Regions from separate parts of the Hydrogenophaga sp. GW101-3F08 genome, predicted to be linked through region 2. Evidence: riboswitches for the same ligand, from Rfam matches in the RefSeq annotation. Region 2 holds a riboswitch; the other holds the start of a gene.
What was found. Region 2 has a riboswitch for S-adenosylhomocysteine ahead of ahcY (adenosylhomocysteinase). Riboswitches for the same ligand answer to the same signal wherever they lie in the genome.
Positions count from the first base shown of each region.

Region 1: linked by a shared signal. The riboswitch ahead of metH (methionine synthase) and the one ahead of ahcY (adenosylhomocysteinase) in region 2 are both predicted to bind S-adenosylhomocysteine.

Region 1 is NZ_JBWKZP010000008.1:213,885-218,773, reverse strand. It holds gene metH (methionine synthase) at 1-1,654, opposite strand, end outside; S-adenosyl-L-homocysteine riboswitch at 1,680-1,803, opposite strand; gene AC07YZ_RS19695 (sigma-54-dependent Fis family transcriptional regulator) at 1,885-3,486, shown strand; gene AC07YZ_RS19690 (hypothetical protein) at 3,576-3,794, shown strand; gene AC07YZ_RS19685 (AAA family ATPase) at 4,129-4,889, opposite strand, start outside.
Region 2 is NZ_JBWKZP010000007.1:34,072-38,960, forward strand. It holds gene AC07YZ_RS17395 (MFS transporter) at 1-707, opposite strand, end outside; gene AC07YZ_RS17400 (HAD-IIB family hydrolase) at 704-1,507, opposite strand; S-adenosyl-L-homocysteine riboswitch at 1,563-1,650, shown strand; gene ahcY (adenosylhomocysteinase) at 1,722-3,158, shown strand; gene AC07YZ_RS17410 (TlyA family RNA methyltransferase) at 3,309-4,076, shown strand; gene metF (methylenetetrahydrofolate reductase [NAD(P)H]) at 4,113-4,889, shown strand, end outside.

The sequences.
Region 1 (4,889 bases), on a different contig from region 2:
CGGGCACATAGACCACCGGGCCTTCGTAGTGCGGCGAAATCTTCACCGCCGTGTGCACGCGGCTGGTGGTGGCGCCGCCGATCAGCAGCGGAATGCCCTTCTCGCGGAAGTGCGGGTCCTTCTGCATCTCGCCGGCCACATACTGCATCTCTTCCAGGCTGGGCGTGATCAGGCCGGACAGGCCCACGATGTCGGCGCCCTCTTCCTTGGCCTTGGCCAGGATCTCGTGGCAGGGCACCATCACGCCCATGTTCACCACCTCGAAGTTGTTGCACTGGAGCACGACGGTGACGATGTTCTTGCCGATGTCGTGCACGTCGCCCTTCACGGTGGCGATCACGATCTTGCCCTTGGGTTTCACGTCCGCGCCCGCGGCCTGCTGCGCCAGTTTCTCGGCTTCGATGTAGGGCAACAGGTGGGCCACGGCCTGCTTCATCACACGCGCGCTCTTCACCACCTGCGGCAGGAACATCTTGCCCTGGCCAAACAGGTCGCCGACCACGTTCATGCCGTCCATCAGCGGGCCTTCGATCACGTTGAGCGGGCGGCCACCCTCGCGCTCGATCTCGCGCCACATCTCTTCGGTGTCTTCGCTGATGAACTCGTTCATGCCGCGCACCAGCGCGTGGCTGAGGCGCTCGCGGATCGGCAGCGCACGCCACTCGTTCTTCTTGCTCTCGTCCTTGGCACCGCTCTTGGCGGTCTCGGCCACCTCCACCAGGCGCTCGCCGGCGTCTGGGCGGCGGTTCAGCACCACGTCCTCAACACGCTCGCGCAGTTCAGGCTCCAGCTCGTCGTACACGCCCACCATGCCCGCATTGACGATGCCCATGTCCATGCCGGCTTTGATCGCGTGGTACAGGAACACGGTGTGGATCGCCTCGCGCACCGGGTCGTTGCCGCGGAAGCTGAACGACACGTTGGACACGCCGCCGCTCACCTTGGCGCCCGGCAGGTGCTGCTTGATCCAGCGCGTGGCGTTGATGAAATCGACCGCGTAGTTGTTGTGTTCTTCGATGCCGGTGGCGATGGCGAAGATGTTGGGGTCGAAGATGATGTCTTCGGGCGGGAAGCCCACCTCGTCCACCAGGATGCGGTAGGCGCGCTCGCAGATCTCGACCTTGCGTTCGTAGGTGTCGGCCTGACCCTTTTCGTCGAAGGCCATCACCACGGCCGCCGCGCCGTAGCGCTTCACCAGCCGCGCCTGGCGCTTGAACTCGTCCACGCCCTCTTTCATGCTGATGGAGTTGACGACGCCCTTGCCCTGCACACAGCGCAGGCCGGCCTCAATCACCTCCCACTTGGAGCTGTCCACCATCACCGGCACGCGCGCGATGTCGGGCTCGCCCGCGATGAGGTTCAGGAACTTCACCATCGCGGCCTTGCTGTCGAGCATGGCCTCGTCCATGTTGATGTCGATCACCTGCGCGCCGTTTTCCACCTGCTGGCGCGCCACGGCCAGCGCCTGCTCGTACTCGCCGTTCAGGATCATGCGGGCGAAAGCCTTGGAGCCGGTCACGTTGGTGCGCTCGCCCACGTTGACGAACAGGCTGCCCTCGCCGATGCGCAACGGCTCCAGGCCGGACAGCAGCATGGGCGGCACGGCGGCGGCGTGGGACGGGGCGGAAGCGGTGGAATCGGAAACAACGGACATGAGGCTCACCAGGGTTGCGGGCAAAAACTGGTGAGCGCCGTTGGGGGTCTGTACGACCAGCCAGGGCCGTGTGGCCCCGACGTCTCAAGCCTGACACCGGGTGCGGGCATCTGGCCGATGCCCCCGGCGCTGCAGCGCTCCTTGAGAGGGGGTGATTTTAGCCGCCAACGGCGCCAGGCACGGCGCTGGTGCGATGTTTGCTTGTGCTCCCGCCAACCCCTCCCACGCCCATGCCACCCCACCGCACCGACCCCGACACCCCCGGCACCGACTGGCACGCCCAGGAGCTGCTGCTCATGCGCGAGGTCATGAAACTGGTGGGCCGCAGCCTGGCGCCGGCCTTCGTGTTGCGCGAAATGCTGCACCTGATGAGCGAGCTGCTGGGCCTGAACCGGGGGCGCATGGTGCTGGCCGACGAGGCGGCGCCGGGCGCGGAGCGCTCCGCGTCCATCCGCCACGCCTATGGCCTCACCGCCGACGAGGCGGCGCGCGGCGTGTTCCGCTGGGGCGAGGGCATCACCGGCCGGGTGCTGGCCAGCGGCTTGCCCGCCATCGTGCAGGACGTGGACGCCGAGCCACTGTTCCTCTTTCGCACCGTGGCGCGCGCCCAGCTGCCGCCGCAGACCGTGGCCTTCATCGCGCTGCCGATCGAAGTGAACGGCGCCACCGTGGGCGTGCTGGCCTGCCACCGCATCCGCAGCCGCCAGCGGCACCTGAACGACGACCTGGCGCTGCTGCGCATCCTGGCCACGCTGGCCGGCCAGTTGCTGCAGCTGGAGCAGTTGGTGGCCGAAGAGCGGCGCCAGCTGGCCGCGCGCAACGAGGCGCTGGAGCGCGCGATCGACCTGGGCAGCGCGCGCTACGGGCTGATCGGCCGCTCGCCCGCGCTGCTGCGGGCGCTGGGCGAGCTGGAGCGCGTGTCGCAGTCGCAGGCCACGGTGCTGCTGCTGGGCGAGTCGGGCACCGGAAAGGAGCTGTTTGCCCGCGCGGTGCACCTGGCCAGCGGCCGGCGCGACCAGCCGTTCATCAAGGTCAACTGCTCGGCGATTCCCGATACGCTGTTCGAGTCCGAACTGTTCGGCTACGAGCGCGGCGCCTTCACCGGCGCGAGCACGGCGCGTGCGGGCTGGTTTGAGCAGGCCAACAGCGGCACCATTTTTCTGGACGAGATCGGCGAGCTGCCGCTGGCCATGCAGAGCAAGCTGCTGCGCACCCTGCAGGAAGGCACGCTGGTGCGCCTGGGCGGCACGCGCGAGATCCGCATCGACGTGCGACTGGTCGCGGCCACCAACCGCGACCTGGCGCGCGAGGTGCAGGCCGGCGGCTTCCGGCAGGATTTGTATTACCGGCTCAACGTGATCCCGATCCGCCTGCCCAGCCTGCGCGAGCGGCGCGAAGACGTGCGCGCGCTGGCCCTGCATTTCGTGAGCCGCGCCAACCAGGCGCACCAGCGCAACGTCAACCTCGCGCCCGACGCGCTGGCGCGGCTGGAGGCGCACGACTGGCCCGGCAACATCCGCGAGCTGGGCAACCTGATCGAGCGCCTGGTGCTGCTGGCCGACCACACGCTGGTGACGGCCGCGGCGCTGGAGCGCTTCATGCCCGAGGCGCTGGCGGGCGCCCGGCCCGCGCCCGCCTCGGCCCCGATACCGCCGGCCCTGCCCGCAGGCGCCGGGCTGGTGCGCGACTACCAGAGCGCCACGTCACACGACCCACAGACCTTGCAGGACGCGCTGACCCGCCACCAGGGCAACCAGTCGCGGGCGGCGCAGAGCCTGGGGTTGACGCTGCGGCAGTTCGGCTACCGGCTGCGCAAGGCGGGGTTGCGGTGAAGGGCCGACGTGAAAGATGACCGTGAAAGCCCGCGCTCGGGATGTGTGACAGCATCAGCGCTGTTCCCCCAGACTTGACCGAAGCCACCATGAAAACCATTGACGAGATGCTGAACCTGGCATTGCTGACCCCCGATGAGCATCAACAAATCAGCAGCTGGATCGCACAGGCCGACACGCCCGACGAGATTTTGAAGATGCCGCCCTTGCTGTGGCGGGCCGTCGAACGGGCCAGCGCCGTCATGGGCATCGACGAAGACCTGATGCGTCCGCCTGCGCTGGATGCGGATGACCTGGTTTGCCGATAGACGAAGTGCCGAACGGGTTGCGGGACGATTCATCTGCCAAGACGACTGGGGCGAACATGTCACTCATCAGCCAGGAGCGGTCTGTGGACCAAGAACAAGCAATCACTCATGTCCTTCGGTTAATCGACTGTTTACCGTAGTTCCGTCACGGCCACTGAGCGACGGTTATTGCTGGAACCAAAGTTATTCAACGCAAATATTGGGCGAGCTTCGTAGTCGCCGCCCACCCCGATATATGGCGGTGCGGACTTATGAATTCTGTCTGAGCGAACAAGCTGGCTAGTAGCCTGCCACATCTGCAGCCTCTCATGCCTTTAAGCTCGGTGTGGCAGAGCTAGGAGGGCCATACGGAACTTCTGATCTTCTGCAACTCTGGACACATGAGGTAAGTGGAAGGGTACAAGATCTTCGCCTGTTTCTTCAACTCCTTGTGGAGCAAAGACTTGAGTTCGTTGAAGACGATCTTCCCTCTGCGCCACGTCACAGGATCACTGTCATAGTCCTTGAAGGCCGCAGTAGCGAGCTCCCCGGCGTTGTGAGCCGGTCCGCCGTTTCGGGCTCTGATCGCTGCCTCGGTTCTAATATTAACTAGAGCGTTGATCGATTTTTCTCTCGTTGCGGATGTCGCCTCATCGATCAGCTCCTGTGCTCGCGCAGTAGTTAGTTCGGGATTAAGATGTGCAATATGGTTTGCATTGAGAAAATAGCTTTCGACATCGCTTAAGGCTGTAACAAAAGCGTGAGCATCTATCTTGGCGAGATCCTCTTCGATCTTTGCAATAGCGATATCATCCAAGTAGTCACGATCTCGGTGAAGTACAAACCTTACGTTTGGCGCTTTATCCAATAGGAAACTTCGCAAAACCTTGGCAGCGTCGATTTTCGAACAACCTGCATACGGGCGGACATCAATTTTTTGAAGTGGAAAGCTGTTACTGCTCAACACCGCTTTCAGTGCATCCAAAGACTCCTTCTTGCTATCCTCTGTCGCCACTAAACATGTGAATTGACCGTTCGCAAAGTAGTCCACAGAATCCAGCGCGCCTAGCTCCATTAGCATGGCGGGTGTGGATACTGCGTCATAGGCCACCTTCT
Region 2 (4,889 bases):
AAGAAACCACCGACGAAGCCCACCGTCATGATCAGCGGGTGCGCGCGCAGCGCATGCCACACGCCGTGCAGGCCCACGCGCGCGCTGTGGGCGTCGACCGCGCGCGGCAGCGGAGGGATCGCCAGGCTCCACAGCAGGCCGATGAACAGGCTGGCCAGCACCAGCCACAGCGCCGCCGGGTTCTGCGGCCCCAGCACGGCGAGCAGGGCAGGGCCGATCACGAAGGTGGTGCCCACCATGGTCTCGAACAGGCCCACCATGCGGCCGCGCTTCAGGGGCGGCGCGAACTCGGCCACCACCGCCTCGGCCAGCACCCAGCGCAGGCCCGAGGCCGCGCCGGCGATGAAGTCCAGCACGAACCACGCGGGCAGCCAGTCGGTGAGCAGAAAGCCGGTGGTGGAGATCACCGGGATCAGCGCCGACAGCCACAGCGTGGGCCGGCGCCCGAGCCGCTGGGTGATGGCCGAGGCGAACGGCGTGATGAGAAACACGCCCACCCAGCCGCTGGCCGCGAACAGCCCGGCCAGTGTGGTGGACACGCCGTCGCCCTTGAGCCGCAACAGCAGCAGCGGCAGCAGCATGAAATAGCCCACCAGCTCGAAGAAGGTGGCGCCGAAGATGGCCACCAGGCCGAGCCGGGCATGGACCGGGGGGGCTGCGGGCAGGGGCGAGCCGCCGTGGCCGGGCGGCAGCGGGTGCTCGATCATGCGAGCGCTTTCGCGGTGAGCACAGCGTGTGCCAGCTCGGCGAAGCCCGCGCCGCGTTCGCCTGGCGTCACGTAGCGCGGGCGGTGCGTCAGCTGGTCCCAGAAGCGCGCCACGTTGGCCACGCCCACGCTGTGCGCAAAGTGGCCGAACATGCGCGCGTCGTTGGTGGAGTCACCCACGTAGACCCAGCGGTCGAGCTCGGCGTCGAGCTCACGTGCCAGGTGGCTGCGCACGATCCATCGCGCGCCGGCGAGCTTGTCGTGTCCGCCGATCCAGCCGTTGATGTGGATGGAGCTGACCGTGGCGTTCAGGCCACCGGCCCGCATGAGGCGCACCACCTCGTGGATCGACACGTCGTCCAGGTGGGCGAACTCGCTGTGGTCGATGGCGATGTCGGTCTCGCGCCCCGGGCTGTCCTGCGACAAGCGGGTGTGTGGCAGTGTGGTCAGGATGTTTTGCGCCACCGCCTGCAGTTGCGCGAAGTTCGCGCGGCGGGTGGCCTCGTCCTGCAGCCAGGCCTTGCACAGCGCGCCATCGGCGCCGCGCCACAGCGCCACGGCACCGTTCTCCGCCACGATGGCGTTCACCGGCCAGGCCAGGGCAAAGGCCTCGCTCCAGCCCGCCGGGCGCCCGGTGATGGCGAACACCGGCAGGCCGGCGGCGCGCAGCGCGTGCAGGGCGGCCAGAGCGTCGGGCGTGATCACGCCCTCGGTGGTGAGCGTGTCGTCGATGTCGGTGAGCACGCCGTGGATGCGCGCGCGCTCGGCCAGCGGCCAGTCGGATAGCGGGGGATGGGTCATAAAGGCCCGCCAGTTTCGCAGATAGCCAAAACGGTTGCCTGCGTTAGAATCGTTGCCATCCGAGGAGCGTTGCAGCGCACCCCTGACCACCGGTCAGCGCGGGGCGTGAGGCTCGGAAATCCATGCAACGACGCTCATCCACTTCCGTGCGATGGGCTTTTTTATTCCCGTTTCGCGCGTGGGGTGGTTCATTCAACCTTCTCAGGAGCGAACCATGAACGCACGCATTCCCGCCGCCGTCGCCACCGACTGCGCCATCACCGACATCGGCCTGGCCGACTGGGGCCGCAAGGAAATCCGCATCGCCGAGACCGAAATGCCCGGTCTGATGGCCATCCGCGAAGAATTCGCTCCCAAGCAATCGCTCAAGGGCGCGCGCATCACCGGCTCGCTGCACATGACCATCCAGACGGCCGTGCTGATCGAGACCCTGCAGGCCCTGGGCGCCGAAGTGCGCTGGGCCTCGTGCAACATCTTCTCCACGCAGGACCACGCCGCCGCCGCCATCGCCGCCGCCGGCACGCCGGTGTTCGCCGTCAAGGGCGAGACCCTGACCGACTACTGGGACTACACCCACCGCATCTTCGACTTCGGCCCCAAGGGCAGCGAAGGCGAAGGCCCCAACATGATCCTGGACGACGGCGGCGACGCCACGCTGCTGATGCACCTGGGCAAGCAGGCCGAGCGCGACCAGAGCGTGCTGGCCCACCCGGGCAGCGAAGAAGAGCGCATCCTGTTCGCCGCCATCAAGGCCAAGCTGGCCGAGGACAGCACCTGGTACAGCCGCAAGAGCGCCCAGATCATCGGCGTGACCGAAGAGACCACCACCGGCGTGCACCGCCTGAAGGAAATGTCGGCCAAGGGCACGCTGCTGTTCCGCGCCATCAACGTGAACGACTCGGTGACCAAGAGCAAGTTCGACAACCTCTACGGCTGCCGCGAGAGCCTGGTGGACGGCATCAAGCGCGCCACCGATGTGATGATCGCCGGCAAGGTGGCTTGTGTGGCCGGCTACGGCGACGTGGGCAAGGGCTCGGCCCAGGCCCTGCGCGCCCTCTCTGCCCAGGTGTGGGTGACCGAGATCGACCCCATCAACGCCCTGCAGGCCGCGATGGAAGGCTACAAGGTCGTGACCATGGAGTACGCCGCCGACAAGGCCGACATCTTCGTGACCACCACCGGCAACCGCGACGTGATCACCTTCGAGCACATGGCCGCCATGAAGGACCAGGCCATCGTCTGCAACATCGGCCACTTCGACAACGAGATCCAGGTCGCCAAGCTGGAAGCCCACTGCCAGTGGGAAGAGATCAAGCCCCAGGTGGACCACGTGATCTTCCCGGACGGCAAGAAGATCATCCTGCTGGCCAAGGGCCGGCTGGTGAACCTGGGCTGCGGCACCGGCCACCCCAGCTTCGTGATGTCGTCGAGCTTCGCCAACCAGACCATCGCCCAGATCGAGCTGTTCACCCACCCCGAAGGCTACGACGTGGGCAAGGTCTACGTGCTGCCCAAGCACCTGGACGAGAAGGTCGCGCGCCTGCACCTGAAGAAGGTGGGCGCGATGCTGAGCGAGCTGAGCGACGAGCAGGCCGCCTACATCGGCGTGCCCAAGCAAGGCCCGTACAAGCCCGACACGTATAGGTATTGATCCCCCCCGCGCCGCCTTCGGCGTCACCCCCCAGGGGGCGACGCTGGCGGCCCGGCGAAGCCGGTTCCGCGGCGCCCTGGGGCTCTCGCGGCCTTCGGACCGCTCGTTTCGCTCCGGCGAGCTTGCTCTATTCGTTGCTCTGTGCCACCCATGCGTGCTGATCAGTTGATTGTTGAGCGAGGCCTCGCCGCTTCGCGCTCGCAGGCCCAGCGGCTGATCGCCGCTGGCGTGCGCTGGCGCCTGGCCGGTGGCGACTGGAAGGCCGTCACCAAAAACGGCGACGAACTGCGTGAGACGGTGGAGCTGGAGCTGCTGGACACGGCGGAGTCGCGTTTCGTGTCGCGTGGCGGCCTGAAGCTGGAAGGCGCGCTCCTGCACGGCGGCATCGATGTGACAGGGCTGCGTTGTCTGGACGTGGGCCAGAGCAGCGGTGGCTTCACCGACTGCCTGCTGCAGCGCGGCGCCACGCAGGTGGTGGGCGTCGACGTCGGGCAGGGTCAGCTGCACCCCAAGTTGCGCGGCGATGCGCGCGTGGTTTGCATCGAAAAATGCAACGCCCGCGAACTCACGGCGGAGCAACTGGCGCAAGCCGGTGGCGAGGCCGCCGCGGCACCGTTCGACCTGGTCGTGGGCGACCTGTCGTTCATCTCGCAGACCCTGGTGTGGCCGGCGATCGTGCCGCTGTTGAAAGACGGTGGCGACTTGCTGATGCTGGTCAAGCCGCAGTTCGAGCTGCAGCCCGAACACATCGGCAAGGGCGGCCTGGTGAAGAGCACCACGAGCTACGCACGGGTGCGCGAGCGAATCGAACAGGCCTGCCTGGACAACGGGCTGGCGATGCAGGACTATTTTGAGAGCGCCATCACCGGCGGTGACGGCAACCGCGAATTTTTTGTCTGGGCGCGGCGCACGGTCTGAGGCCGGCGCCCCGTGCCACCCCACTGAGGCAACACCATGGCTCTGCCACTGAGTTTCGAGTTTTTTCCGCCCAAGACGCCCGACGGCGCCGAGAAGCTGCGCGCCGTGCGCCAGCGGCTCTACGCGCTCAAGCCCGAGTTCTGCTCGGTCACCTTTGGCGCCGGCGGCTCCACGCAGGACGGCACGCTGCAGGCCGTGACCGAGATCATGGCCGAGGGCTGCTCGGCGGCGCCGCACCTGAGCTGCATCGGCCAGTCGCGCGAGTCCATCCGCGAGCGGCTCGCGGCCTATGCGGGTGCCGGCATTCACCGCCTGGTGGCCCTGCGCGGCGATCTGCCCAGCGGCTACGGCCTGGGCGGCGAGTTCCGCTACGCCAGCGATCTGGTGGCCTTCGTGCGCGCCGAAACCGGCGACCAGTTCCACATCGAGGTGGCGGCCTACCCGGAAACCCACCCGCAGGCCAAGTCGCCGCAGGCCGACCTGGACGCGTTCGTGGCCAAGGTCCGGGCCGGCGCGAACTCGGGCATCACCCAGTACTTCTTCAACAGCGACGCCTACTTCCGCTACATGGACGACCTGCGCCAGCAGGGCGTGGACGTGCCGGTGGTGCCGGGCATCATGCCCATCACCAGCTCCACCCAGCTGATGCGCTTCTCCGACGCCTGCGGCGCCGAGATTCCGCGCTGGATCCGCATGCGCCTGCAGGCCTATGGCGACGACACCGCGTCCATCAAGGCCTTCGGGCTGGACGTGGTGAGCGACCTGTGCGATCGCCTGCACCGCGCCGGCGTGCCCGGGCTGCACTTCTACACC